One region of the Solibacillus sp. R5-41 genome, then DNA from elsewhere that is predicted to be linked to it. Evidence: riboswitches for the same ligand, from Rfam matches in the RefSeq annotation. Region 1 holds a riboswitch; the other holds the start of a gene.
The links. Region 1 has a riboswitch for cobalamin ahead of CSE16_RS05435 (ribonucleoside-diphosphate reductase subunit alpha). Riboswitches for the same ligand answer to the same signal wherever they lie in the genome.
Positions count from the first base shown of each region.

Region 2: linked by a shared signal. The riboswitch ahead of cobJ (precorrin-3B C(17)-methyltransferase) and the one ahead of CSE16_RS05435 (ribonucleoside-diphosphate reductase subunit alpha) in region 1 are both predicted to bind cobalamin.

Region 1 covers NZ_CP024123.1:1,174,689-1,177,906, forward strand. The annotation lists gene CSE16_RS05425 (ECF transporter S component) at 1-70, shown strand, start outside; gene CSE16_RS05430 (hypothetical protein) at 67-741, shown strand; gene CSE16_RS21235 (hypothetical protein) at 772-912, shown strand; cobalamin riboswitch at 990-1,169, shown strand; gene CSE16_RS05435 (ribonucleoside-diphosphate reductase subunit alpha) at 1,362-3,218, shown strand, end outside.
Region 2 covers NZ_CP024123.1:147,051-150,268, forward strand. The annotation lists gene CSE16_RS00740 (ABC transporter ATP-binding protein) at 1-66, shown strand, start outside; gene CSE16_RS00745 (ABC transporter permease) at 53-835, shown strand; cobalamin riboswitch at 917-1,098, shown strand; gene cobJ (precorrin-3B C(17)-methyltransferase) at 1,252-2,961, shown strand; gene cobK (precorrin-6A reductase) at 2,972-3,218, shown strand, end outside.

The DNA of each region.
Region 1 (3,218 bases):
TGTCATTGTGGCAATGATTGTCATGCCTGTATTAAAATTAGTTGTTCAACGACAAGGTACGCAAATATGAGAAATGCAATCCAAGTAGGTGAGAACATTGTAACGATTGATAATGCTGGGTGTATTGGCGAAAAGCCACAAGATGAAGTACAGGTACCCAATGAGGTTACTGGTTATTTTACGGCACGAACGGCAATTTTAGAGCAATGGTGTGCAGGGGCAATGCCTGTGCAGCTGTTATTAGCCAACTTTTCAGGGGACGATGCATGGCAGTCATACATAAACGGATTTCAACAAGTTTTTAATGAAATAAATCAACCAATGCCCCCGGTAACAGGATCTAGTGAAACGAATTTTCAAGCACTTCAATCTGCTGTGTCACTGACGATGCTAGGGAAAAAAGCATTTGCAAGTAATCCTGAAAACTGCCAATATTTTGTAGTTGGCGAACCATTAGTAGGGAATGAAGTAATCAATAATCCACAAAAAATTGCTTCATTAGGCGAGCTTTATACAGGATTAAAAGAAGGCTTTATCCAAGCGCTTTGGCCAACTGGTTCAAAAGGAATTGGCATAGAGATTGAGCGCTTTATAGGCTGTAAAGTTTATGAAACCGCACTCCCTTTACAAAAATCAGCGGGTCCATCATGCGCGGTATTAGTTGCTGTAAATGACCAAAATATCCAGAGCTTTTTTGAACAAATGACCGCACCAATAACAGAAATTAACTTGTTTCAGTAGAGGTCCCCTACGTTAAAAAATGGCGTATGAATGTCAAATATGCAATTTTATTTAGTGGGCTTAGAACCCATGCTGAATCAAATTAATGCCCCGGCGGATGTCACAGATTTTTTATGGGAGTTTATCAAGATTGCTCGAAAAAAATCTGGACGCAATTATGCCAAGGCTTAATTGATAAAAAAAGTATAGCCCTTGCCTTGTGAAAATTCATATGATACAATGGCAACAGCATAAAGATACACAATATATAGTAAAAATACTTGATAGGTTCTACAACATGTAGATTAAAAGGGAAATTAGTGAAAAACTAATGCTGTCCCCGCAACTGTAATGCTGACGATGATTTCATAATCCACTGCGAATAAGCGGGAAGGGAAATCAAAGAATGAAGCAAAGCCAGGAGACCTGCCAATTTAAGTATACGACGCATTTCTTCGGGGGCTAGGAAATGGAATAGAGCGATTTATTTCCTAGGCAATAAATTCTCTTTCCATTTCTAATTGTAGCGAATCCGAATTTTATGGGATTCGTTTTTTTGTGTTTAAAAAGGAGAGTATGCTGCGCTATTTTAGGCAAGTGATACCTTTCCAAGTTGATTACGACGAAAAGGAAGTGCTGTCATGATAGAAGTACAGGAAAAAATACTGGAACAATTAGTGCAACAATTTGGTGATGAAGACTTGGAGCAATTGCTTCGTTTTTCACAAAAATGGTTACGTAAAAATGAAGGTGCAACAACGAATGCTTGGATTGAGGCAAGCATCCTTGAAACGATTAGCTATATCGATGAGCAGGAGCCATACTGGACGTTTGTCGCGGGGAAATTATTAACGGAAAAAATTTACCGTGAGCATCAGCAAAAATTCCAAGTGTCAGCACCATATGAAAACTTCAATGGCTGGCTAGAAACGTTAGTAGAAAAAGAGTTGCTTCATCCGATGTTAGTGGAAAATTATTCGAAAGCAGAAAGAACATTGCTCGGAACGATTATGGATCCATCCCGCGATGAATTATTTACTTATATCGGCTTGCGTACACTAATGGATCGTTATGTTGTCCGAGATTTTGATAACTCGTTAGCAGAGCTCCCACAACAACGCTGGTTAATCATTGCGATGACGCTCATGATAAATGAAACGGAAAGTCGTTTGCAAAAAGTAGAAGAAGCATATTGGGCTTTATCCAATTTGTATATGACAGTAGCAACACCAACTTTATCAAATGCAGGGAAAACGCATGGTCAACTTTCAAGCTGCTTTATAGATACAGTGGATGATAGCTTGCAAAGTATTTATGATACGAATACAGATGTCGCAACGCTTTCTAAATATGGTGGCGGTATAGGTGTTTACATGGGGAAAGTCCGCAGTCGTGGCTCAGAAATTCGAGGATATAAAGGTGCATCAAGTGGCGTACTGCCATGGATTAAGCAGCTAAATAATACTGCTGTTTCAGTTGATCAGCTTGGTCAACGTCAAGGGGCGATTGCTGTTTATTTAGATGTATGGCACCGCGATATTTTAACATTTTTAGATTTACGCTTAAACAATGGGGATGAGCGTCTCCGTGCACATGATATTTTTACGGGCGTTTGCTTACCTGACATCTTTATGGAGGCGGTTGAGCAAAGAGAGGGTTGGCATTTATTTGATCCTTATGAAGTGCGAAAAACAATGGGCTATTCTTTAGAGGATTTTTATGATGAGAAGCGCGGTGAAGGTTCATTCCGTACACGCTATGAGGAATGTGTGGATAATCCAATATTATCCAGAGAAGTGATTCCTGCGATTGAAATTATGAAACGTATTATGCGCAGTCAATTAGAAACAGGCGTACCATTTATGTTTTATCGTGATGAAGTAAACCGTAAAAATCCAAATAAGCATGCAGGAATGATTTATTCGAGTAATTTATGTTCGGAAATTGCTCAAAACATGAGTGCGACGCAATTTGAATCGCAAATATTAGATGATGATACGATTGTAACACGTCGTAAAGCAGGCGATTTTGTCGTATGTAATTTAAGCTCGATTAACTTAGGGCGTGCCGTGCCAGCTCAAGCTTTACAACGCTTAATCCCAATTCAAGTGCGCATGCTTGATAATGTAATTGAACTAAATACGATTCCTGTACTACAAGCCGATTTAACGAATAAACGCTATCGCGGCATCGGACTTGGCACATTTGGCTGGCATCATTTACTAGCGCTCCAGGAAATCGCGTGGGAATCAGATGAGGCGGTTCAGTTTGCTGATGAATTGTATGAAGAAATTGCTTATTTAACAATCCAAGCATCGAATGCATTAGCGCAGGAAAAGGGTGCGTATCCGCTATTTAAAGGCTCTGATTGGCAAACTGGGAAGTATTTTGAGGAGCGTGGTCTTACGTCTGAAAAATGGCGAGAGTTGGCTCAACTTGTACACGCGGGGGGATTACGCAACGGCTATTTAATGGCAGTAGCACCTAACTCTTCTACA
Region 2 (3,218 bases), 1.0 Mb from region 1:
GAGCGAGAGACAGCGAGTTTAGAAGAGATATTTATGAAGGTGGCGGGAACAAATGAAACAATTTAATACATTGTTATTAAAAGAATGGCGTGAAAGCTTGCGTAGTTTTAAATTTATTTGGATTCCGATTGTCTTTGTTTTACTTGGTGTGAGCGATCCGCTCCTCAATTATTTTTTGGAGGACATTTTGAATGCAGTCGGTAATATGCCAGATGGATTTGCGATGATGATGCCCGAACTTCAAGCGGTGGACTTACTTGCTGCTTCTATGGGTCAGTTTCAAACAATCGGATTAGTTGTATTAATCGCAGCATATATCGGTACATTTAGTAAGGAACGTCAAAATGGCACCGCGACACTGTTATATGTACGTCCAATTTCTTTTACAGCCATGTTTTTAAGCAAATGGATTGTAGCAAGTAGTGTGGCAATCATTAGTGCAACAGCTGGCTATGCAGGAAGTGTTTATTATACGGTACTTTTGTATGGCAAGGTAGACCCTGCTCGCTTCTTGGCGATGCTTGGTACGTATTACACATGGCTTCTTTTAGTAATGGCCATTACTGTGGCAATGAGTGCGGCATTCAAAACACCGATTGCTACGGCGATAACGATTATTTTGATTCCCATTGGTTTGTTTATTGATGCAATAATTGGCGGTTTTTGGACGGTTACCCCATATAAATTGTCAACATACGGCATGCGTTTTATTGATGAATCGGTAACGATGCCAACGTTTTGGTGGACATTAACAATAACCGTTTTATTAATGCTTGCCTTTAATATTATAGGAATTTACTTTAGTAAAAAGCGAGCGAGTACGGTAAAGGTCTAGTATTTATATGAAGCAGGAGCTGCCAAATCAATTATAAAATAGTTGTAATATTTCATTTATATGGTATTGTAAAGTCATAATTTAATAAACTATTAAATGAGTGCTTATATTTTGAGATTAATAGGGAAATTAGTGAAAATCTAATGCAGCCCCCGCTACTGTAATAACTGATGAAATCACAAATATCACTGTCTAAGGATGGGAAGATGTGAGAGTAAAGTGAAGTTTAAGCCAGGAAACCTGCTTATTTAATTCGATTACTTACTTTTCGGTGGGAGAAGTGTAGATGAGAACTCAAATATGGCAGATCGTAGTAGATTCTATTTTTCGAAAATACGGTTTTTTGTATAAATTTTCAGATACCCAAACTTCTTTTATAAAAGAAGTTTGGGTTTTTTTTATTGGAGGGGAATGTTTTGAGTAAAGGAAAGATTTTTGTAGTGGGGTTTGGTCCTGGAGACCGAGAACATATTACAAAAAGAGCCGTCGATGCATTACAGCAAAGTAATCATATTATGGGTTATAAAACTTATGTAGATTTAATTCGCCATTTAGTAACAGCACAAACAATTGTCAGTACGGGTATGACCGAAGAGGTGTCGCGAGCGCAAGATGCTGTTAAACAGGCAGAGGCAGGAAATATCGTTGCGGTAATTTCGAGTGGTGATGCGGGCGTATATGGAATGGCTGGTTTAGTGTATGAAGTTTTAATTGAAAAGGGTTGGACCGAAGCAACAGGTATTGAGGTAGAGGTTGTACCGGGAATTTCAGCGATTAACTCCTGTGCGAGCTTACTAGGTGCACCAGTTATGCATGACTCTTGTACGATTAGTTTAAGTGACCACTTAACACCATGGACAGTCATTGAAAAGCGTATTGAAGCGGCGGCGATGGCGGATTTTGTAATAGCGTTCTATAATCCAAAATCAGGGCGGAGAACACGTCAAATTGCAGAAGCACAGCGAATTTTGCTGAAATATCGCTCTCCTGATACACCGGTAGGGCTGGTGAAAAGTGCTTATCGAGAAAGTCAAAATATCGTGTTAACGAATTTAGCGGAAATGTTAGATCATGACATTGGTATGTTAACGACAGTTGTAATTGGGAACTCATCCACGTTCTTTTACGATAATAAAATTATTACACCACGTGGATATCAAAGAAAATATACGCTTGGTGATGAAAAACAAGTTTGGAAACCGCATCAACGTTTGAAAAAAGAAGCAGAACCATGGGCGCTTGATCAAGAAACAGGAGAAGCGCAATCCGGCTATGAAAAAATAGAGGCAATTAAAGCAGGACAAAGCCCCAAAATAGTGTCTTTGAAAGAAGTAAGTGTAACTACTGTAGAACCAGTGCCAACAAAACTCCAACAACCTACAGCGGAAAAGTCAGCGCTTGAGATGGCAAGAATGGCATTAGCTTGTATATCAAACGAACCTGAGAAAACGGATTTTTTAGTACAGCAAGCAATCGAATCGATTTTTGAATTTGCCGTTTCACCAGGGGTAGCGAATAAAATGATTACACCAAAGCAAATGAAGGTACTTGCTGAAGTGGTTGGGGAAAATGGAACGCTAGAATATACACCAGATCATCGCTTTCATGTAAAAATCCCTACTGAAGCACCAGAAAAAATTGTTGGAATATTACGTGAAACTGGATTGTACGTGCTACCTATGGGGGATGTATTAAACATAAAAGCATGTGATTTTTGTTATGGAGAGAAAGCAGAATCTATTCCATATGCTGAGGAAATTATGGATACGCTTGCCGGTTTGAAGCTACCAAAGGAACTTCATGTTGGTTTTAATGGCTGTGGAATGGCTTGTTATCGCGCAGTTTTTGATGATATTGGAATTGTGTATCGTAAAAAGAAATTTGATTTATTTATTGGTGCCAAGCCAGTCGGTCGAACGGCACATGCAGCACAGCCAGTAGCAGAGGGATTAGAGCCAGATGAACTAATACCGTTATTAACGAAAATTGTTGAGGAATATAAAGAGCATGCACATCCAAACGAGCGCTTCTTTAAATACTTTAAACGCGTGAAGAAAATTGCCCATTTCACATACCAAGATATGAGCTGCAAAATTAAAGTAGAAGAAGCACCATGTGGAGATTAGGAGGAGTGGCATGATTTTATTTTTAGCAGGGACGAGCGATGCACGTGAGCTTGCCATTGAGCTACAAAAAAAGGGGCATTCATTATTAGCAACAGTCGTGACAGATTCAGCAGCAAATAGCTTGAAAGAATCTGGTATTGCCTATCATGTAGGGCGTCTTTCAATCGAAGAGATGGCGGCGATCGTTCATGAAAAGGGTGTCACAACGATTATTGATGCGAGTCATCCTTATGCGGAGGAAGCGTCAAAAACAGCAA